Regions from separate parts of the Paenibacillus stellifer genome, predicted to be linked through region 3. Evidence: predicted binding sites of a transcription regulator. Region 3 holds the regulator's gene; each other region holds the start of a gene.
The links. The regulator LexA, encoded in region 3, represses DNA repair genes until DNA is damaged. The targets are predictions, from matches to a motif close to CGAACATATGTTCG.
Positions count from the first base shown of each region.

Region 1 (5,821 bases), 760 kb from region 3:
ACCTACTCCGGACGGGAGCGGTTCGCGGCCTACAGCGATACGCTGGGCAGGCACGGCCTCGCCGTGAACGAGCGGTTCATTCTTCCCGGCGAATTCCTGAAGGAAAGGGCTTACGCGGAGGTCGTCAAGCTGCTGGATTCGGGCGAACCGCTGCCGACGGCGATCTTCAGCAGCAACGATGATATGGCGATCTCAGCCATTGAAGCGCTTGCCGAGCGCGGCATCTCCGTGCCCGAGCAAATGTCCGTCATCGGCTTCGACGACGTCCAGCTCGCCGCCCGCATTCACCCGAAGCTCACCTCCGTCCGCCTGCCGATCTTTGAAATGTCCAAGGCGGCGGTAGACAAGGTAATGGAGCTGTGCGATTCCCGGCAGCCAACCTTCAGCACCTTCAGCTTCCCGGCGCGTCTGATCGAGCGGGATTCCTGCGCCCGCCCCTTCGTGGACCGCACGCAGGATGACGAACTGGCTTAAGCTAAGCGATACGGTTGATCACTTGATGACCGCAGTACCGAAAGGAAATCCGGCCACCCGGAAGACCGGGTGGCCGGATTTCCGGCGCAGGGGGTGTACCGCCACCCCTTTAACTTTCGGGAACTTTTTCACCTCAAAATAAACGCGCGTTCACAAATGAAAGGGGATTCTTCTGATGAAATTCGGAACCTTTGACGACAATCGCAAGGAATACGTAATCAACACGCCCAAAACGCCTTATCCCTGGATCAATTACCTGGGCAACGAGCAGTTTTTCGGCCTGATTTCCAATACCGCCGGCGGCTACACCTTCTATCGCGACGCCCGCCTGAGAAGACTGACCCGCTACCGCTACAACAACATTCCGCTCGATACAGGCGGACGCTACTATTACCTGTATGACAACGGCGATTTCTGGACTCCGGGCTGGATGCCGGTCAAGCGCGATCTCGACTTCTACGAATGCCGCCACGGCCTCGGCTACACCTCCATTACCGGTGAGCGGAACGGCATTTCCGTGACCCAGCTGGCTTTTGTCCCGATGGGCTACAATGCGGAAGTTCACCGTCTCGTCGTCAAGAATACAGGATCTGTGGAGAAATCGGTTAAGCTGTTCTCCTTCGCCGAATTCTGTCTCTGGAACGCCCAGGACGACATGACCAACTTCCAGCGCAACCTCAGCACCGGCGAAGTTGAAGTCAAGGATTCCGTCATCTACCACAAGACCGAGTACCGCGAGCGCCGCAACCACTACGCCTTCTACTCTGTCAACCGCCCGCTCGACGGGTTCGATACGGACCGCGAGTCCTTCCTCGGCATGTACAATGGCCTGGATGCGCCGCAGGTTGTCGCAAACGGCGAAGCCTCGAACTCCGTCGCCAGCGGCTGGTCGCCGATCGGCTCCCATGCCCTGAATCTGACATTGGCTCCGGGAGAAGAGCAGAGCCTGATCTTCGTGCTCGGCTACATCGAGAACGAGGAAGAAGACAAGTGGGAAGCGCTGAACGTCATCAACAAGAAGCCGGCGCTTGCCATGATCGAGCAGTTCGCCACCGACGAGCAGGTTGACGTGGCTCTGGCAACCCTCGCCGCCCATTGGGACGGCCTGCTGTCCAAGTACCAGATCCAGAGCGGCGACGACAAGCTGAACCGCATGGTCAACATCTGGAACCCGTACCAGTGCATGGTCACCTTCAACATGTCCCGCTCCGCCTCCTACTTCGAATCCGGCATCGGCCGCGGCATGGGCTTCCGCGACTCCAACCAGGATCTGCTCGGCTTCGTGCACCAGATTCCGGAACGCGCGCGGGAACGCATTCTCGACATCGCCGCCACCCAGTTCGAGGACGGCAGCGCCTATCACCAGTACCAGCCGCTCACGAAGAAAGGCAACAACGAGGTCGGCACCGGCTTCAACGACGACCCGCTCTGGCTGATTCTGGGCACCGCTGCGTACATCAAGGAGACCGGCGATGTCAGCATTCTCGATGAGCAGGTATCGTTCGACAGCAATCCGGACAACACGGCTACCCTGTTCCAGCATCTGAAGGTCTCCTTCGAGCATGTTACGAACAACCTGGGGCCGCACGGCCTGCCGCTCATCGGACGCGCCGACTGGAATGACTGCCTCAACCTGAACTGCTTCTCGAAGGAACCGGGCGAATCGTTCCAGACGACTGCGAACATCGAAGGACGCGTAGCGGAATCCGTATTCATCGCCGGCCTCTTCGTCTTTGTCGGACCGGACTATGCCCGGATCTGCCGGATGCGCGGCCAAGAGGCTCTGGCGACGGACGCCGAAGCGAAGATCGAAGATATGCGGCAGACGACGCTGACCCACGGCTTCGACGGCGACTGGTTCCTGCGCGCCTATGACCACTATGGCGAGAAGATCGGCAGCAAGGAGAACGAAGAAGGCCAGATCTTCATCGAGCCGCAGGGCATCTGCGTTATGGCCGGAATCGGCGTGGAGGGCGGCCAGGCCGAGAAGTCGATGACCTCCGTACAGGAGCGCCTCGACACCAAATACGGCATCGTGCTTCAGCAGCCGCCATATTCCAAGTACTACCTGAACCTTGGCGAAATCTCCACCTACCCGCCGGGCTACAAGGAGAACGCGGGCATTTTCTGCCACAACAATCCGTGGATCATGATCGCCGAAACCGTTCTGGGACATGGCGACCGGGCATTCGAGATCTATTCTAAAATCGCTCCGGCCTACCTGGAGGACATCAGCGATCTTCATCGCACCGAGCCTTACGTTTACTCGCAGATGATCGCCGGCAAGGACGCTGTGCGCCACGGCGAAGCGAAGAACTCCTGGCTGACCGGAACGGCCGCCTGGAACTATGTTGCCATCACTCAGGCCATCCTCGGCATCCAGCCGGACTTTGACGGCCTGAAGGTCGATCCTTGCATCCCGGCCGAGTGGGACTGCTTCGAAATCACCCGCGTCTTCCGCGGTGATACGTACGTCATCCAGATCAAGAACCCTAACCATGTCTCCAAAGGCGTGGCTAGCCTGACGCTTGACGGCGCGGCTGTGGAAGGCAACATTATCGCTCCGGTGCTTGACGGCGGCGTTCACCAGGTCGTCGTAGAGCTCGGCTGATCGCAGCATTTCTGCACCTATTACCTATAGCTTGTGCCAAGGAGGCCGCCGGAATTCCGGCGGTTTTTTTGCAATACGAAGAATGCATAAGCAAGTGGTAATGAATATACATATACACGGTCATACGTTCGCATTATAATGAGAGCAGACTACTCCAAGAGGAGCGTGACCCTCATGAAAGAACGCATCATTGTGCTATCGGACTGCCAGAGCTTCTACGCCTCCGTGGAAAAAGCCTCCCAGCCCGCCTACCTCGGCCGGCCGCTCGTCGTCGCCGGCGATCCCGCCCGCCGCAGCGGCATCGTGCTGGCCGCATGCCCGCTGGCCAAGGCGCGCGGCGTCACTACGGCGGAGGCGCTCGGCGAAGCGCTGGCCAAATGCCCGGACCTCGTCGTCGTCCGGCCGCGGATGCAGCAATACATCGACGTCTCCGCCCAGATCACCGCCATTCTGCGCACCTTCAGCGACATGGTGGAGCCCTACTCGATCGACGAGCAGTTCGTCGATATAACCGGCAGCCTCGCGCTCTTCGGAAGCGCGGAGGAGATCGCCGCCGCCATGCAGGAGCAGATCCGCACCGAGACCGGCGTCTATGCCCGGATCGGCATCGGCTACTCCAAGGTGACGGCCAAGATGGCCTGCGATCTGTGGGCCAAGAAGTCGGACAACGGGCTGTTCACCCTGTCCCGGGACCTGCTGCCCTCCCGGCTGTGGCCCCGGCCTATCGGAGACCTGTTCATGGTCGGGCGCCGCATGGCGGCCCACTTCGACAGCATGGGCATCTTAACGATCGGCCAGCTGGCCGAAATGCCGCTGGCCGAGCTGAAATGGAAGATGCGCGAGAAATTCCGCAAGCGGTGCGACATCGACGCCGAGCTCTACTGGCGGATCGCGAACGGCATCGACGACAGCCCCGTACATACGGACACGTACGACGCGCCGCCGAAGAGCGTCGGCCACCAGATGACGCTGCCCCGCGACTACCGCAGCTTCGCCGAGATCAAGGTGGTGCTGCTGGAGCTCTGCGAGCTCGTCTGCCGGCGCTGCCGGAGCCTCGGCATGAACGGCTCCGTCGTGTCCGTCGGGTGCCAGGGCGCAAGCTTCGAGGAGCCGACCGGCTTCTCCAGGCAGACCACCCTGCCCGATCCCTGCAACGCCACGAACCTTGTCTACGAGGCCGCCATCCGGCTGTTCCGGCTGCACTGGGACGACCAGCCGGTGCGCCGGGTCAGCGTCACGCTGTCGGGACTGTCCAGCGAGATGGAATACCAGCTCACCCTGTTCGAATCCAGGCCGAAGTACCGCGAGCTCGAGCGGGCAACCGATCTCCTGAAGAGCAAATACGGAGACGCCATTATCGGCAGAGCTTCCTCCTTCACCGATTCGGGGCAGCTCAGGGACCGGGCCGGCAAAATCGGCGGACACTATAAATGATGAAAAAAAGGCGAATTTTCGAACTTCGACTTGATCTTTTGAGCTCCTCCGGGCACAATCAATATATAACACCCAAGGGGAGGATTAAGAAGGCTTGGACAGTCCCGAGAACAACACCGAAAACAACAACATCTATGAAATTATAGATTTATGCCTGCTCGCCGGCAAAATCATGCTGCAAAACGGCGCGGAGACCTACCGCGTGGAGGACACGATGACGCGCATGGCCGCGGCTCTCGGCTTTCCCGGAGCGCACAGCTATGTGACGCCGACAGTCATCCTGTTCACCACGAGCCGGACGGAGCAGCCGAAGCTGTTCCGCATCGCCGAGCGCACGACCGATCTGCAGAAGGTCGCCCAGGTCAACGACATCTCGCGCCGGCTGAGCCAGCGGAAGCTGACCTCGGCGCAGGCGCGGGAGGAGCTGGCGGCGGTCGATGATTCGGCGCATGCCTATCCGGCCTGGCTTCGGGTCGCCGCGGCCGCGCTTGCGGGCGGCTGCTTCACCATCATGTTCAATGGCCGGTACAGTGACGCTCTGCCCGCCCTGTTCGTGTCGGGCATCGGCTACGCGGCGGCGGCCTATCTGCAGAGGCTGGCGCAGATCCGGTTCTTCGCGGAGCTGACCGCTTCGATTCTGATCGGTCTCCTCTCTTATCTCGCCGTTCAGGCCGGCATCGGCGCGGAGACGGACAAAATTATTATCGGCTCCGTTATGCCGCTCGTGCCGGGGCTGCTCATTACGAACGCGGTCCGCGATCTCATGGCCGGCCATCTTATTTCAGGGCTATCCAAGGGTGCGGAGGCGTTTCTGACCGCTTTTGCCATTGGAACCGGGATTGGCCTCGTGCTGTCCTTTGTTGCTTAAGCTTTATGGAAAGAGGAATATTCTTATGATTATGATCGTTCAGCTCCTGACCAGCTTTATCGCTTCCGCCACCTTCTGCATTCTCTTCAACACGCCAAGACGCATGCTGCTTCCTTGCGGTCTGGCGGGCATGCTGGGCTGGATGGTCTACCTGCTGCTAAGTCCCGATTGGAAGCCCGTGGTGGCGACCTTCTTCGCCACGGTCATCGTGGGAGCTGTGAGCCAGATTTTCGCACGGGTCTTCAAAATGCCCGTTATTATCTTCAGCGTCGGCGGCATCATCCCGCTCGTTCCCGGCGGTCTTGCCTACGACGCCATGCGCCGGTTCGTCGAAGACGATTACATCACCGCCCTGCAGGTTGCCGTTCAGGCGCTGCTGCTCTCGGGAGCCATTGCCGCCGGCCTTGTGCTCAGCGAGGTGCTGGGGCAAATGT
Region 1 covers NZ_CP009286.1:2,498,624-2,504,444, reverse strand. Annotated here, with positions in the region: gene PSTEL_RS11330 (LacI family DNA-binding transcriptional regulator) at 1-474, shown strand, start outside; gene PSTEL_RS11325 (glycoside hydrolase family 94 protein) at 650-3,085, shown strand; gene PSTEL_RS11320 (DNA polymerase IV) at 3,260-4,519, shown strand; gene PSTEL_RS11315 (threonine/serine exporter family protein) at 4,614-5,387, shown strand; gene PSTEL_RS11310 (threonine/serine exporter family protein) at 5,419-5,821, shown strand, end outside.
Region 1: a site for LexA is predicted at 3,203-3,216, ahead of PSTEL_RS11320 (DNA polymerase IV). Genes of this name have one in related genera too.

Region 2 (5,821 bases), 860 kb from region 3:
ATGGTTTCAGGGACATTGCACATATTTTGAATCCGTTGGAAACTTAAGGGTGGCATTCATCCGCGCGATCCTGTATTCTTCTATTTGTCGCGAAAATAAAGGGCCGGCGCTGGCCGGCATGGATTTCAATATAGATACCGTTCCTGAAGAGATTCAGAGATCGCTGTTTTGTAATCAATTTATGAATCCGGAAAGCTGGACATGACTTCGCCTACCTATGAAAGGCGGCTTGCAGTTTGAACTGGGCAACCGGTGCGGACCGGATGATGCCGGGGTCTCCCGTAGATGTCGTTTCGGACGGGCGTCCCGCGGCAACAATGACATTTATGATGAATTTGGATAGAGGAGCTGGAGCAAGTGGCAAGTGTAATTTTGCAGCGCACCCGTAAAAAAAGGCTGGAAGCGGGACATCCGTGGATTTATGCCAGCGAAGTGGAGACAGTTGAGGGCGAACCTTCCGCAGGGGGCCTGGTCGAGGTGCTGAACCATCAGCGCAAATATTTAGCGACCGGTTACTATAACCCGGCATCACAGATACGGATTCGTGTCGTATCTCACCGCCCTGTCGAGGACATGGACACAGGCTTCTTCGAAGAGCGCTTCGCCTGCTGCCTGAAGCACCGCGTGCGGTTTCTGCCCGGAGAGACGGCCTACCGTCTTGTGTATGGGGAAGCGGACTTTTTGCCGGGTCTGATCGTCGACCGTTTCGGCGACGTGCTCGTTGTGCAGCTGCTGACGCTCGGAATGGATCTTCGCCGGGAGCAAATCGTTGAAGCGCTGGTGCGGGTTATGCAGCCGAAGGGCATCTATGAGCGCAGCGACGTGTCGGTGCGGGAGCTGGAGGGACTGGAACAGAAGACAGGTCTCCTGTACGGCGAAGCCCCTCGCCATGTTACGGTAACAGAGAACGGCCTTAAGGTAATCGTCGACATCGAACAAGGTCAGAAGACCGGATACTTCTTCGACCAGCGGGAGAATCGCGCGTCGATCGCGCCGCTCATGACAGGCTGGGGAAGCCGCAGCGGCATTATCCTTCAGGAGATTGAAGGGGAGGACGGCGAGCGCCGGACCGTGCCTGTCAACAAGAGCGGCAAAGAGGTCACCTTCCCTTACTGGGACGGGGCGACCGTGCTGGAATGCTTCTCGCATACGGGCAGCTTCACGCTGAACGCCTGCAAATACGGCGCGAAGAAGGTAACCTGCCTAGACGTCTCCGCCCATGCGATCGAGAGCGCGAAGGCGAACGTGGAGCTGAACGGCTTCGGCGACCGGGTGGAGTTCGTCGTGGACGATGCCTTCCAATACCTGCGGAACCAGGTCAAGGGACTTGAGGAGCGCAGCGAGCGGGCATTAACAGCCGAGACGTCTGGCAGCGAGCGGAAAAAGGCCGGGAAGCCCGACACTTCGAAGCCGATGACGGCTGGAGGCGGGCGCACCTGGGATGTAGTCATTCTCGATCCGCCCGCCTTCGCCAAGACGAAAGGCGCGGTCAAAGGCGCCTGCCGGGGCTACAAGGACATCAACCTGCACGGCATGAAGCTTGTCAATGAAGGCGGCTATCTCGTGACGGCGAGCTGCTCGTATCATATGCGTCCTGAGCTGTTCCTTCAGACCATCGCCGAAGCCGCCGAAGACGCGGGCAAGAGTCTCAGGCTGATCGAGTGGCGGGCCGCAGGCAAGGATCATCCGCAAATTCTCGGGGTGGAGGAAGGACATTACTTGAAATTCGCTATTTTTGAGGTCACCTCGAAGTAAATCTTATTTAGAAATGAAATTGTCAGAAACGAATGATCAGAAGCATGGTCAGGTTGCAACAATAAGTGAATAGAGCGGTGAGGGACGTTCTTGAACCTTCTGCTCGCGCATGTATCCGGCTGCCGTCCGAATGGAACGGCGGCTTTTTGTTTTGGGGCTTCAGCCGCTGAGCATGTAGAGCAATCCAGCCGTTAGACGCGAGGTGATGTTTTTTAACTTTCTGCATCGTTCAAATGTCAATGCTCGGTGGCAAATGGTAACATAAGGATAGAGGTTGTGGACGCGGAGGACCGTACAAGAAGGCCGGATCATCATCCTGCCGCGTGGAAAGTGGGGAAAGCAGTATGCTCTACAGTGAAGGGAAAATCGCCGTTCGGCGCTTGGAGAACCGGGACCGGGAGCTTTTGGCCGGGTGGCTGTCGGATGACCGGGTGCTGGAATGGTATGAGGGCAGGGATAACCCGTTTGATGCGGAGAAGGTGGACGCTATTTTTTACAAAAAAGATGAAACGAACCGATGCATCGCCGAGTATGAAGATAGGGCCATCGGCTATATCCACTTCTATCCTTTGGCTGACGAAGAAAAACGGGTATACGGCTATAACGCCGAGAACGTCTGGGGAATCGACCAGTTTATCGGGGAGCCCGGATGCTGGAACAGGGGAATCGGCACGATGCTCGTCTCCTCCATGGTTCGTTATTTGCGCTCCAAGGCAAATGCCGAGCGGATTGTGACAGACCCCCGGACGGTTAATGAGAGAGCGATTAGATGCTATGAAAAATGCGGCTTCCGCAAGGTCAAAATGCTGCCGGAGCGCGAGTGGCATGAGGGACGCTATCAGGATTGCTGGCTGATGGAGTTTCGGTCCTGAACCGAACCAGTGCAGGCGGCGGGCTTTTGCGGAATAATCCGCTAATCCCTGGAAGTTCTGCAAACGTATGTTCCGATGAGCGGCGTCTGTGCTATAATGTTAAGACGAATATGGAACGGAAGGAGTCAACTGTACTATGCCGGTAACGTTACTGATCGGCCGTTCGGGCAGCGGCAAAACGACAACAATCCGGGAGGCCATAGCCCGGGAACTGCGGAAGGACCCGCTCGGCGCGCCGATTATTCAGATTGTACCGGAGCAAGGCTCCTTCACGGCGGAACAGGGGCTGCTTCGAGACAGCGGGGTAAAAGGAAGCCTGCGGGCGCAGACCCTGAGCTTCCCGCGCCTGTCCTATCGGGTGAAGCAGGAGACCGGCGGGAGAGGCGGCGTGCCAATTGGAGACGAAGGCAAGAAGATGCTTCTCTACAAAATACTTAGCCGGCGCAGAGACGAACTGAAGCTGTTTGGCGCTTCCTATGACCGGCCCGGCTTCGTGGAACGGCTCGGCCGTCTGCACGCGGAGCTGAAGCGCTGCTGCCATGGAGCCTGCGATCTGGAGGATCAACTCGGCCGTCTTCAGGAAGTGGCCGGCGGCAGTCCGATTCTTGGAAACAAGCTGGAGGATCTGAATCTGGTGTTCTCTGATCTCGAGAAAGCGATGGAGAACCTGTACATCGATGAAGAGGACAGGCTGGAGGAATTGACGGAGCTGATTCCAGCTTCTTCTTTCGTCCGCGGCTCGTCGGTCTATGTAGACGGCTTCCGGGGATTCACCGCAAGGGAGCTGACCGTGCTGCGCCAGCTGATGCTGCATGCTGCGGATGTAACGATTGCGCTGACGCTGGACCGCCCGATCCCCGGCGGAGGCCGGCCGGGCGAGCTGGAGCTGTTTCACTCTTCCGCCCTGGCATACATCAAGCTGAGAGGGATGGCGGCGGAGCTGGGACTTGCGGTCAGGGATGAAGTGCTGGCTCCGTCCGTGCCGCCCCGCTTCGCGGAATCAGCTGTGCTTGCTCATTTGGAGCGCGGGTTCGACCGGCGGCATATCTACCGGGGAACGCAGCCTGCAGAAGACGCGATCACGATCGCGGCGGCGGCCAACAAACGGGCCGAGCTGGAAGGGGCACTGCGCGAGATGAGAAGACTGGCGCGAGAGGAAGGGGCCAAGTACAGCGAAATGGCCGTCTTTGTCCGCAGTCTGGATGACTATGATCATCTGGCTCCGCCCTTGTTCCGCGATTACGGTGTTCCCTTCTTTATGGACCGCAAGGAAGGAGAGCTGCACCATCCTCTGGTGGAGTTCATCCGCTCCTCGCTTGATATCATCCGCCGCCGCTGGCGGTATGAGGATGTGTTCCGCGTCATCAAGACGGATTTTCTGCTGCCGGAAGACGGCAGTCTGACCCGGGGCGACATGGATATATTGGAGAATTACGTTCTGGCATGCGGCATTCAGGGAACCCGCTGGACTGACAGCAATTACGAGTGGCGGGGCATTCCGAGCCTGTCGCTGGAGGAAGGCGGACGGTCCGACGGACGCATGCTGCCGCTGATGGAGAAATGCCGGGAGGCGGTAACGGCGCCGCTCATGGCATTCGAGAAGGCGGTCAGAAGAAGCAAGACCGGCCTGGATTTGTGCAGAGCGGTCTATGGGCTTCTGGACCGGACAGGGGCGGCGCGGAGACTCGAAACCATGAGCGCCGCTGCCCTTGAGGGGGGAAGAACGCTGGCGGCGCGGGAGCACCGCCAGCTGTGGGGAGCGGTGCTGGACCTGCTGGACCAGATCGTGGAGATGATGGGAGAAGAGACCGTGAGCTTCGACCTGTTCGCCGGCATTCTGGAGACAGGGCTTGCCGGGCTTCGGATGGGTCTTGTTCCGCCGTCCCTCGATCAGGTGCTGCTCGGAACGATGGACCGGACCCGGGTAACCGGCATCAAATATGTCTTTCTGCTCGGTTTCAATGAAGGCGTCGTTCCGGCGCTGGCGCAGGAGGACGGCGTTCTGTCCGAGGTGGAGCGCGCCGTTCTGGAGGAAGGCGGCATGGAGCTGTCTCCCGGCGCCTCCCGTCAGATGCTGGACGAACGCTTCCTGATCTATTCCGCCCTGACGTCGGCTTCGCGCCGCCTGTGGATCAGCTATGCCGCTGCGGACGACGAAGGCAAGAATCTGCTGCCTTCGGAGATCATCCGGCATGTACGCCGGATGTTCCCCGGCCTGTCAGAGCAATATCTTCCGGGTGTGCCGGTGTCGGCTCCGGAAGAGGATCATCATGGATTCATCGGGCATCCGGAGCAGAGTCTGCGGATGCTCATCATGCAGCTGCGGGAATGGAAACAGGGACGGGAGATCCCCGCCGTCTGGTGGGATGTCTATAACTGGTTCACAGAGAGCGAGGAATGGCGGCCCAAGCTTATGACGCTGACGGGCTCGCTGTTCTACCGGAATCCGGGGATGCCGCTGCGCAAGGGGACCAGCCTCCGGTTGTATGGAGGAACGACACTTCGGGGAAGCGTCTCACGGATGGAGAAGTTCGTCTCCTGCCCGTTCTCTCATTTCGCATCGTATGGGCTTCGCTTGAAAGACCGGCAGCTGTACAAGCTTCAGGCTCCCGATATCGGGCAATTATTCCATGCTGCCCTCAGCAGCATGGGATCGGATCTGCAGAAGCAGGGGAGAAGCTGGGGCAGCCTTACACCGGAAGAGTGCGTGAAGGAAGCCGGCCAGACGGTGGACAGGCTGGCCCCAATGCTGCAGGGCGAAATTCTGAGAAGCTCGAAGCGCTATGCGTATATCGCCCGCAAGCTCAAGAACATCGTCAGCCGCGCCTCCGTCATTCTGGGCGAGCATGCCCGCCGGGGCAGCTTCGATACCGCTTTTCTGGAGCTTGATTTCGGTCCGGGCAAGCCGCTTCCTCCGCTGCGGGTGGAGCTTCCGAACGGCTGCCTCATGGAGGTCGTGGGGCGGATCGACCGCGTCGATACGGCGGAAGGCGAGAACGGGATTATGCTTCGCGTAATTGATTACAAATCGAGCCGCAAGGATCTGAAGCTGCATGAAGTGTACTATGGCCTTTCGCTTCAAATGCTGACCTATCTTGACGTGCTGCTGACTTATGCCGAGGAATGGCTCGGGGAGAAGGCTTATCCGGCAGGCACTCTTTATTTCCATGTTCATAACCCGCTGCTGTCCTCGT
Region 2 covers NZ_CP009286.1:4,111,877-4,117,697, reverse strand. Annotated here, with positions in the region: gene PSTEL_RS19030 (hypothetical protein) at 1-205, shown strand, start outside; gene PSTEL_RS19025 (class I SAM-dependent rRNA methyltransferase) at 358-1,755, shown strand; gene PSTEL_RS19020 (GNAT family N-acetyltransferase) at 2,100-2,627, shown strand; gene addB (helicase-exonuclease AddAB subunit AddB) at 2,764-5,821, shown strand, end outside.
Region 2: a site for LexA is predicted at 2,688-2,701, ahead of addB (helicase-exonuclease AddAB subunit AddB). Genes of this name have one in related genera too.

Region 3 (5,821 bases):
AGCCGCCGGCAATATTCAGCCAGCCTTTCTCGGCAAAGGCCGAGATTTTGCGGGCCAGGGAATCCGGCGATTCATGGTAATTGCCGTTCTCATCGGGCAGTCCCGCGTTCGGATAGCAGCTGACCGCAACCGAGGCCATTCCAGCCAATGAACGGATATGGTCGCGCATAAACTCCGGCCCTGTCGCACAGTTCAATCCGATGGAGATCGGGTTCAGATGCTCCAGGGAAATATAGAAGGCTTCGATATTTTGGCCGGCAAGCGTCGTTCCCATGGGCTCGATCGTCCCGGAAATCATAATCGGCAGAGTGACGCCTGTCTTGCGGAAAGCCTCGCGGATTCCGATGCTGCCCGCTTTGACATTCAGCGTATCCTGCGAAGTCTCCAGCAGCAGCGCGTCAACGCCCCCCTCAATCAGAGCAACCGCCTGTTCTTCATAGCTTGCCGTAAGCTCGGGGAACGTCACGCCGCCTGTAACGGACAGCGTCTTCGTCGTCGGTCCCATCGCGCCCACCACATAACGAGGCCGTTCCTCCGTACTGAAGCGGTCAGCCGCTTCTCTCGCTATAGCCGCAGCTGAGAGATTGATTTCACGCGCTCTCTGCGGAATGTCATATTCGGCTAGAACCACAGAGGTGGCGCCGAATGTATTCGTTTCAATCAGATCGGCTCCTGCTTCCAGGTAAGCCTCGTGTATCTTGCCGATGACTTCAGGACGTGTCAGCACCAGCATTTCGTTGCAACCCTCAAGCTCTTCTCCGCCGAAGTCGTCGGCAGTAAGCGGAACCTGCTGGATCATCGTCCCCATGGCTCCGTCCATTATTAAGATGCGCTTCGCCAGCGCTTCCGATAGTGTAGGTTTTGCCAACTTCAAATCCCCCTAGTCAAACATTAGAGTAAGTTTAGCAGAATAAAGGGGATTCGAAAAGTCTCCCGGCCACTCTGCAGCCCGCCGCCGTTCCGGCGGCATTTCGTTTCCTGGACAATGACATCGCACGTAAGTCCTGCGTTAATAAATTTCTTTTATTATACACGGTTTCGGGTCATATGAAAGCAGGAATACGAAACTCAACATGTAATCGCCCAGGCAGTAGAGGTGAAAAAAAGGACCGATCCTCACTCTGAGGCTCTGTCCTTTTTAATATCACAATAATGTCTTATAAAGATTCCACAAGCGGCAGCAGCTCGGTCAAATGCTTGATCTCGTAATTCGGTACAATCTCCGGATCCGAAGGCTTGCCAGTGCGGTTGATCCAAACCGTAGTCAGTCCGGCAGCCAAACCGCCGCGAATGTCGGTCGTCAGCTTGTCCCCGACCATAACGCCTTCCTCAGGCTTGATGTTCAGGCGTTCCAGCGCATGCGCAAAAATCGCAGGGTCCGGCTTGCCTTTGCCGAAGTTTCCGGAGATCACGATATGATCAAAGAATGGAGTCAGCTCGGGGACGCCATCCAGCTTCTCCTGCTGAAGCGCAGGACAGCCGTTCGTCAACAGCAGAAGCTTCACTTTACCCTGGAGCGTCTTCAGCACTTCGAGCGTCTCTTCGTAGATATACGGACGGCTGCGGCGTTCTGCGGCGAAGCGGGCTGCAAGGGTCTCGGCCAGAGCCTCGTCATCAATCCCGACCGACAACAGTCCACGGCGCCACGATTCCTTCCGGTAGACAGGTGCCAGCTGCTCCAGCTTCCGGAACTCCGGTTGTTCCCCGGCAGTGAAGTTAGCCCAGAGCGCCTCAAACGGGTTGATGCCGATCATTTGGGTAAACGGGAACGTTTCGTAAGACTCGTACAAGCTCCGCGCTTCCTTGCGTACAGCGGTCTCCAGCAGCTTGGGGTCTACGGCGTCGCCGGCAGCCAAGCAAGCGTGCTCAAAAGCTTCTTCAATGCTTCGTTCATCCCATAAAAGCGTATCGTCCAGATCAAACAGTACAGCAGCAATCGGCATTTCCTCCACTACTTCCTCTCTTCATCCAGATTATGCGGTATACAGTTTCAAAAAACTTACTCGCTCTCCAACGGAATGCGGTGCTGTTTCGCGAACTGCTCCATACGTTCACCCATGGCAGCCGTATCGTAACGGTTGATCAGCTTGGAGAAGACCCAATTTCCCCGCTTGGCTTTTGGCTTAATGCTCACGGCGCGGCGAGATACGATAATCTTCTCGATCTGGTCAGCTTCCAGGATTCGGTTCCTATTGAACTTAAAGGTGGACACCTTTGAACGTTCGACTTTGAGATAAGGGCGGCGGAAGTAGATCAGGGCCGCGAGACCGAAATAGAGCACTACCCCGATCCAGTTCATCACGGAGTTGTTCTTCGAACCGTTTGCTGCCGCGTCAACCTGGGCGATAAAGGCATACAAAATGCCGAGCGTCACAAGGACAACCGGAAATGCAATGTTTCTTCCTTTAAATACATCGCTTTCAGCCTGTGAACGGGAGGCATGAATCGATTCCTTGCCTTCCTTCTTCCTTTTTTTGTTAAGCTGCTGTGAATTGCGTTGAACCATTCTTTCCCAAGAACGGGCCATTTCCTTTCCTCCTAGTCATACTGAAATATCTATGAAAGGACAGGCCCCTTAGTGCAGGGGCTTGCTGCCGTTCCCATCATTTCCTTCGTTATCTACAATTTCAATGGATTCAAGCTGAGCGCGGAAGTTACGGCGCACGTTGCCCAGATAAATTTCACGGAGCCTGGCGCGTTCCGCCAATTCTTCCTCGTTAAGCCCTTCGCTCTTCTGCTTGCGGGCAAGCTCGTTAATCCGGTTAACCAGTTCATCTATGTTCAAACCATTTCCTCCTGTCGAAACATGACATTTAAGTCATTCTAACTTTGCCATGAGAAAAAGAGCTTGTCAAGGCGATCCCCTGAAAGCTCTTCGACATCTGATATTGGGTTGGATTGTGATCATTAGCTAAAGATCGCTGTGCTGGTAGCGCCTGTCTTACTCTTCATAGATAGGAACCGAAATCACCTGGCCTGCCTGCAGCCCGCTGACATTCAGATGATTATGCTCACGGATCGCCTGCATGTAGACTACTGTTCTCATATTCGACGGCTTGTACTCCTGAGCGATGCCCCACAGCGAGTCTCCCGATTCTACAACAACCTTACGTTCCTGCTGAGGCGATTTCTCGGAGCTGGCGAACACCTGGTTCACAAGCGTGAAGCCGGAAATTATCATAAGAAGAATTAACGAGATCTTGAACATGCCAATACGGTTCAACACCGTTATAGAATTGACACTTCGGTTAGATCCCGAACCGTTGACTTTGTTCGTCGAGCGGGTTTCCTGTCTAACTGCCGGAACAGATTCTTCATTATAGATGCTCTTATATGTACCATATCTCATGGGTATCATCCTCCAAACACTTGTTCTTACTTACAAAACTAATATAGCACGAACATGCGTTTCGATCAAGAGGTTTTTCGAACGAGTGTTCCCTTTATTTTTTGAAGCAATTTAAGCCTCTTCTTTACTACTAAACTGAAGTTGAGAGGTTACTATTTCTTAATGCAGATTCAGCCATTACAGGTTTGCTTCATCAATTTTAGAACTTATGTTTGTGCGAACGAAGGTTCTGTGTTATAATTTTCCCAAACATTACTACATGGGGTGTATTCCGATGTCAAAGATCTCGAGTCGCCAGCTGGCGATCCTGGAGTTTATACGCAACGAAGTTCGCAGCAAGGGGTACCCGCCCTCAGTCCGGGAGATAGGTGAAGCCGTTGGACTAGCCTCCAGCTCGACCGTTCACGGTCATCTGGACCGGCTGGAGAAGAAAGGCCTTATCCGCCGCGACCCGACGAAACCCCGGGCCATTGAACTGCTTGGCCAGGAGGAATCCGAGAATGTTCATCAATTTGTCCAGACGGTCGCAAGAGTACCGGTTGTCGGCAAGGTTACCGCAGGCATACCGATTACGGCGACAGAGAACATCGAAGATTACTTCCCCCTTCCTACTCATTATGTTGGGGACAACAAGGTATTTATGCTCTCCGTGTCGGGTGACAGCATGATTGAAGCGGGCATTATGAATGGCGATTATGTCATCGTCCGGCAGCAGCAGACCGCTGACAATGGTGATATCGTCGTAGCGATGACCGAGGAAGATGAAGCTACAGTCAAGACCTTCTATAAGGAAAGGGATCATATTCGGCTTCAACCAGAGAATCCGTCTTACGAACCGCTTCGCTTGAACCGGGTTACGATTCTCGGCAAGGTTATTGGTCTTTTCCGTGATATTCATTAAGCTACTATAACAGCAGCACTTAAAGGCAGAGCCGTACAACGGCGCTGCCTTTTTTCATTATGATTAGCATTTCATATGAATTTGGGGGCATAGGATGATAAAAAGGGGGAATCACTGTGCCCAACTACCGCATCATAGTCGATCTGTCCGACCATATGCTGTATCTCCTGGATCAGGACACCGTAATTCGGGGCTTTCCCGTCGGGATCGGTAAAATGCTGACCGTAACCCCAGCCGGTGAATATACCATAATCAATAAGCAGCCAAATCCTGGCGGGCCCTTCGGCGCTTATTGGCTCGGGTTATCCAGACCGCATTACGGGATTCACGGCACGAACAATCCGGCTTCCATCGGCGGCAACGTGTCGCATGGCTGCATCCGGATGCATAATCAGGATGTGCTGGAGCTGGCCCGCACCGTTCCGCTTCATACCCGGGTCACAATCCGGAAGTAAGGCGGCGCTATTTGTAAGCTAAAGACTCAGCGCAAAAACCGCCGCCCGGCGGTTTTTTACGATGGCGGTCATTTTGCCAATACTGATTCTTCAATTGAAGTTCGAAGCAAATGACGATCGAGTTGCGTTATCCGCATGAATCAGCATTTAAGCTGGCAGAACGCCCCTCCTGTCCGATCCAGAACAGCCGCAGTTTCAATTTCCCGTGCAATTCAATGCCCGATTAACCAAAAACTTAGAGTACGCATAGAGTGTGATACGGAGGATGCGCTCAATATCCATTTTCGAAATTATGCTCAGGGAGGAAGGAAAGACCATGGCTCCTCTCGGAAACCGCAACAATTCAGGCGCCAAGAAGAAAAGCACAGCGTCGACAGTTAAGAAGAATAAAGGGCTTGAAGTGGCGGTGGCTGCATTGTTGTTGAGCGGTAAGCTTAAGGTTGATTCCGTTCAAATGTTCACCGACGCTTCTCTGTTCGTCAGCCTGGTGGGGAAATACAAAACATTGAGCGATATGGGCGACACCAATGTCGATAAGCTGGTTAACTTTATGAACGAGAACGGCAACTTAACATTGAACGATTTGATGGGAGCTCTAAAAAAGCAAACCGGGAATAACAAATAACTTCAAAAGAAGGTGTGTCCGAATGAGCGATTTTGACGGCGAAGGGTTTGCTGTGAACATACTCCTGGTAATTGTAATTACATTGTTGATTATGGGATCGACAGATATCGAGGATTTGACCGGCGCCCCTACTTCTTCCTGAATACCGCCCAGGCTTTGCCTTGGGTCTCCCATGATCAATCAGCCTAATATGTAAAACTCCCCGCAAGGTGGTCAAGCCCTCATGCACCGATTGATCTTCTTCACGATAACATTTCAACATATCACTGCATGAAAAATTGCACTCTTAAAGCCAGTTCCGAAAGAGCCATTGCCGCCTGATTGAGAAGAGCTTAGACATCCAATTCGAAAAGTGTCTCCACAGGAGGAATAACCTGGGCCACTTGAAGAACTTACTGTTTTTTATTCAGCGGTAAGGATCAAAATCAAAGAAGACATCTACCCCGGCAAAAAAGGTACAGCCTCCATTTTCTGAAGGACTGTACCTTTTT
Region 3 covers NZ_CP009286.1:3,256,062-3,261,882, forward strand. Annotated here, with positions in the region: gene metH (methionine synthase) at 1-868, opposite strand, end outside; gene PSTEL_RS15005 (HAD family hydrolase) at 1,158-1,943, opposite strand; gene PSTEL_RS15010 (hypothetical protein) at 2,000-2,527, opposite strand; gene PSTEL_RS15015 (DUF896 domain-containing protein) at 2,576-2,785, opposite strand; gene PSTEL_RS15020 (LysM peptidoglycan-binding domain-containing protein) at 2,942-3,349, opposite strand; gene lexA (transcriptional repressor LexA) at 3,624-4,250, shown strand; gene PSTEL_RS15030 (L,D-transpeptidase) at 4,367-4,705, shown strand; gene PSTEL_RS15035 (hypothetical protein) at 4,998-5,330, shown strand.

Region 4 (5,821 bases), 660 kb from region 3:
AACAGCTCGGCTGACGTCGAGAACGGCGCCCGGCTGTCATCGAAATCCTCCATTGTCACTGTTATGCCCCGGTCCGATGCGTACCGGCACATGTCACGCAGACCTTCGCTCATCCGTTGCAGCGCCTGGCTCCGTTCTTCCGCTCCGGCAGATTCTTCGATAAATCCGGGAATGGCCAGTACCTTGTCCGCTCCCAGGAATGCAGCCGTCTCAATGAAGCGGTGCGCACGCTCGGTCTGGGGCTGTTCTCCAAAATCGAAAAAACCGTACACACAAGCAGCTGTCAAGCCCGCTTCCTGAAGAGTGCTTCGGATCGCTTCCGGATCGGCGCTTGCCTGATCGAAGTCCAGCTCGACACCCTCAATCCCATACGCCTTCACCTGTTTCAGCACCTCTTGAATGGAAAGTCCCGTCTGTCCGCTTGCAGTCAGTGCATGATCGTAGAATACGGATATCTTCATCGTCTAATGTCTCCCTTCGAAGCCGGCGCATAACCGCAGCCCTGCTATGGACACTATAGAAGATTTATGGGCAAAAGTCATTGTCCTATTACGCACATTCGACAAAAATTCGAAGCCCCAGAATCGGATAGGAGGCTACCCATTAATTGAGTAGCCGACCTTCCACACCACCGTACGTACCGTTCGGTATACGGCGGTTCAACCGTTTGAGTGCAATTGACGCAAGCGCTCGTACTGGGCAGGGAAGTCATAATACCCTGCCTGTACGAGCCTTTCGTTTGTTACAGAGCGATTCAATACTGCGCTTCTGGCTATTCGCCAGTAGCCCCGCCTTGTATTTCCCCATTGGTAAGCCTGCCACTCCGGTATCCCCAGCTTTCGCAGATTTTGTACCTTCGTTCTTGGCTTCTTCCATTGCTTCCAGATGTACATGCGCATCCGCCTTCGCAGCCATTCATTCCAGTTTTGCAGGATTCGCTTCATGTCGGCTACGTAGAAGTGACCCAGCCAGCCGCGAATGTAGACTTTTACGTTCTCCATTACCTCTCTTGCACTCCTGCCTTGTCTTCGATTCGTGAGCTCTTTCAGTTTCCTCTTTGCTTTAGCGAGAGATTGCGGATGGGTGCGAATGTACACACCGTTCCCGTTCTTTCCCAGCGCATAGCCGAGGAATTTAAAGTGTTTCTGCGCCACGACGCTGACGACCTTACTCTTCTGCGGGTTCATTTGAAGTTTTAGCTTCTGCTCCAAGTACGTCCGGCTGGATTCCAGCAGTCGCATGGCTGCTCGTTTGCTCTTCGCCAGCACGACAATGTCGTCCGCATAGCGGATGACCCTCACGCCTCGGCTCTCCATCTCCTGATCGAATTCGTTCAGATAGACATTTGACAAAAGCGGAGACAGCGGCCCGCCTTGCGGCGATCCTTCCTCCGTTGCGCGTCGTACCCCGTTTTCCATGACTCCGCTTTTCAGGTACTTTTTGATCAGGTCGATGACGCGTTTATCCTCGATCTGTTTGCGCAGCAAGTTCAAAAGAAGCTCATGGTTCAACGTGTCAAAGTATTTCGACAGATCGATTTCAACCGCTTGTCCATAGCCCTGCTCGGCGTACGTTTTGACTTTCCGAATGGCCTGTTGCGCACTTCGACCCCGGCGGTAGCCATAGCTTCCATCCGAGAAAAGTGGCTCGAATAACGGTTGCAGTTGCTGGGAGATCGCTTGCTGGATCACCCGATCTACGACGGTCGGGATGCCGAGCTTTCTCACTCCGCTTCCATCTGGTTTGGGGATTTCCTTGCGCCGCACCGGGCTTGGTTTGTATTTCCCTTCCCGGATGCTTTGCAGCAGTTCATCTCTGTTTTCCCGCAGCCACGGAAGCGCCGCCTCTACGGTCATCCCATCGATCCCGGGCGCTCCGTGATTACTTTTGACCTGTTTGTACGCCCGGTTCAGATTATCTCTGTCCAGGATGCGTTCCATCAGATCGTTTGCACCGTCTCTTTCTTTACCTTCCCGAGCTCCGGCACTCCGCACTCCCGCATACTCTTCGTGTTCCACACTATCCCTTTGAGGGCAGCCCTTTCGGTATTCTGCTTTCATCGCACCGGTTCTCCTTCCAGTCTGTACTCGAGACTTACGATTGTTCAGCCCTTCCGCTTGCCGCTGACGCAACAGGCGTACTATGGCGTCTGCTGACCTCTCACAACAAGCTTTACTCCGTGTTTCGGATTTTTTTTCTCCTACTCCCCGTCTGTGAGATCTCCCCGGGTAAGAGCGATAACTTTCCCCTCATCTATCTGCCACATTTACATCATGGGATTCGGGCAGTATTGGACTTTGCTTTGTGTGGCAAGCTCGTCCGTCCCATCATGCCTTATATGTGATTTCTGTTCGTCAGACCGAGGGTTTGCCTCCAGCTTCCTTCAGATTCCGCCTCGCGGCGGACACCCTTGCCTTCAGCTAACAGTTCCTACTGCCAAGCCCGTAGCGGACTTTCACCGCCGAGTTATCGCCCATGCCGGGCGCACCACAGATATGACCCGCACTGGCGCTGCCGCCTGTACGGGCCATGACTGTATTGCCGAGTGAAAATTAACGGCGGTCGCCGCTAGTCGTTCTGTCACCAGTTCTGCTGCGCATGCCGACTAGGCCGAACAAGCCGAGCAGACCGAGCCAGCCCCAGTTCGAGCCGCGGGTAGTGGTCGCTGTCGTGCTGGTAGCGCGGTAAGTGCCGGTACGGGTTGTGTTCAGCGGAGCTACCGTGCCGGCGCGGTTCGTCATTGTACCATCATTGGTATATGTGCCTGTTGGGTAAGTCGTGTTATAGCCCCGAGTCACATTGCCGGTCACGCCGTCATTGGTGTACACGCCAACAGTTCCCGCTGCACTTTCGGCATAGCCGGCTCCAGCCAGACTCATCGACAGAACAGCACTGCAAGCAAGAGTTGCCATCAGCTTTTTCAAAGGTAAGTCCCTCCTGTTTGGGTTAGTCGCTGTTAGCTTCCCCCGGCCCCTGCTTCTCTATGCAGGAAAATCCGAATGAATCCGCACGTCGCGGAGCACACTACCGAAGAAAGGAGGTATATCCATGGACATCCATAGCGACCGGTATCAGGTGGCACCTCTTGAAGAACGGGAAGAGGCGATCGAGATTATCCGAAGCGCCGAAGCCGACATCTCCCGGCTGACCGGAAGCCCGGTTACCCTCATCGCTTACGAGAAGAACGACCAGCAGGCCTGAACAGGCAGAACCTGAGATCAGGCAGGCTGCACCTCCACAATGTGGTCGAGGCTGATCCATTTCCATTCGCCCGACCACTGAAGCTTGATTTCCCGGGTATGCGCGTGGATCGAGGTGACGAAGCCGCTCAGCGTCACATTCTCGAACGGATCGAACAGAACCAGGGTGACCCGCACATGCTCCCGCAGCGAAAGTGTCAGCAGTCTCTCCATTTCTTCCCGCTTCTGATCGTCCAGCACAGGGCGCTCCCGCCGGAGCGTCTCTTTCTGTTCCTCCAGTATCCGTCTTTTATGCTCGGGCAGCATCATTCGGCTGCTCTCCCATAGTCCGTTTCCCTCGAGTTTCTTGCCCAAAGGAATTCGCCTCCTTCATATTATGGGAACGTATGTTTGTATTATATCCGCATCGCCGCCATTTCATCAACAAGGAAAAAATGACATAAGTATTAACGCCTGCTTCGTCATTGGGCGACGGGCGTTTTACCGGGAAGAATTAAGGCCTTTTTAAGCGCGAAACTGATAAATCTAATATTTGCAAATAGCGCTATAAAGTGAGCTTCGGCCGGGTGAAGCGGATTCAGATACATGGCATGGCGTAATCCTCTCTTTTACATGTCAAAAAAGTACATGTCAAAAAAGACGCCGGCGGCATATGCGCCGCAGCGCCTGACAGGTTACGATAAAGGTCTGTTTAATTGGCTTTCTGATCGCTCAGCAGTCCGGTCGCTTCCCTGGCCTGATTGAGCTTGGAGATGCCGTACAGCATCACGATATCGGCATTTTTGTTCATCTGGTCGAACTGCTCAGCAGTAACGCTCGGGGAATCCGCACTTTCGGATGCTTCTTTCTTGATGTTGTACGCTTTTTCGAAGGAGTCCTTGGCTTCAATCAGCATCTTCTCGATCTCATCTGGAAAACGGGACGATACCTTAACTTTCTTAGCCTTATCCGCCAGATCGGATGACGTATCCTGAAATTTCTCAATCGCCTTCTCCAGATCATCTGCCGCCAAGGTTCCTGCTGAATAAGCGGACAGCGCTTTATTAAAGTCATCCAGTGACGATTTGGAGCTCTCGTCAAGGGCCGAGATTTCATTATAGAAATTCTGGACGTTCTCTTTCGTATCTTCCTGCGAAAACTCGGGCTGTGTTGTACCGCTGCAGGCACTGAGCAGCATGATCGCTGCAGCCGCGCCGGCGAGTAAGGCTTTTCTCATCTCTATGATCCCTCCTGCTATAAAAGCATAGAGAAGATTGCCCGTTTGCGCAACAAAAAAAATCGGGAATTTTCTACCCTGCGCCTGCCCCGAGCGATTATAATGTAAAAGATACCGCCGCAAGAAGGAGATGGAAAGTGCGCAAACGAAAATTGAACCGAAATCTGATTCTCCTTATTTTGCTGCTGATCGTGCTGGCCTACCTCGCCGAACGGAACGGCTGGGTCGTTCAGGAGCAGGAGCCGCCGGGTACGGCGGTTGTGAAGCTGGTGTTCCCTTCGGACGAGTATCCGGAGACAGCAGAACATATCCAGAAGGCAATTGAAAGCGGAGAGCCGAGCGTCTGTACAATTGACCGGGATGGCGCCGAGGAGAACCGCAAGGAGTCGCTCAAAGGCGTTCCCACCAAGAAGCGTTATGACCGCGACGAATGGCCTATGGCCATGTGCAAGGAAGGCGGCGCAGGCGCGGACATCGAATACATAAAGCCGGCCGACAACCGCGGCGCGGGCAGCTGGATCGGCAATCAGCTCGATGAGTACCCGGATGGAACCCGGGTTGAATTCATCATCCCCTGATCTGTCCTCTAATAATGCAGCAGCCCCCTCCAATTTTTTTGGAAGGGGCTGTGTGTATCAGGTTAGAAAGCCTTACAGGCAGAAAGCTTTGGTGATGATTACCAGCAAAATGAACAGCACCAGAATAGCAGTTGTCGAAGTCCAAGGCCCGTAACCGCCTGCACCTACGCCACAAGCTTCACCCATCGTCATTTCCTCCTTTATAATGGATATATCACAGAATATGCGTCATAGACTCCAGTGATTGGGTGTTGTGAAGAAAACATTCGGTAAAAATGGACAATTAGATCCAGAAGGACTTCGTAATAATGACCAGAAGAATGAACAGAACCAGAATTGCCCCGGTCGAGGTTCCTGGACAGTAAGCCGGTCCCATGTGTGCTCCGCCTACTTCTTCGCCGCCGCAGTATCCACCCATAATCGACACCCTCCTTAATGTTTGATACACCACAGCATATGACTACCTGTGCCCTGCTGTACTGGGCATAACGGTAAACAAATGCGGGACAGAAGCCGGGACAGACAAAAAAACTGCCGGCGTTATGCCGGCAGGGCTCCACCGTACAAACGGCGAAACCTAGATAAAGAAGGTACGGGAGACAATCACCAGAAGAATGAACAGAACCAGAATTGTCGTGGTCGAGGTCCAGCCTCCGTAGCCTGCACCAGCGACATTGTTCGAGTTGTTGTCACACATGAACAATTCCTCCTTCTAAATGTGATTCATCACAGCATATGCCGTGCGCTGCGCCGCAAACTGGGTAATCAGGAAATGAAAATGGCAAGGAAACCAATTACTATGGGAGTGTCCGTCCGAATGTTGAAAC
Region 4 covers NZ_CP009286.1:3,916,972-3,922,792, forward strand. Annotated here, with positions in the region: gene PSTEL_RS18175 (sugar phosphate isomerase/epimerase family protein) at 1-461, opposite strand, end outside; gene ltrA (group II intron reverse transcriptase/maturase) at 660-2,060, opposite strand; gene PSTEL_RS28175 (WGxxGxxG family protein) at 2,553-2,924, opposite strand; gene PSTEL_RS28020 (hypothetical protein) at 3,049-3,201, shown strand; gene PSTEL_RS18190 (YolD-like family protein) at 3,219-3,554, opposite strand; gene PSTEL_RS18195 (hypothetical protein) at 3,892-4,416, opposite strand; gene PSTEL_RS18200 (NucA/NucB deoxyribonuclease domain-containing protein) at 4,554-4,994, shown strand; gene PSTEL_RS28180 (hypothetical protein) at 5,278-5,412, opposite strand; gene PSTEL_RS28185 (YjcZ family sporulation protein) at 5,572-5,691, opposite strand; gene PSTEL_RS18205 (thermonuclease family protein) at 5,812-5,821, shown strand, end outside.
Region 4: a site for LexA is predicted at 3,580-3,593, ahead of PSTEL_RS18190 (YolD-like family protein). Genes of this name have one in related genera too.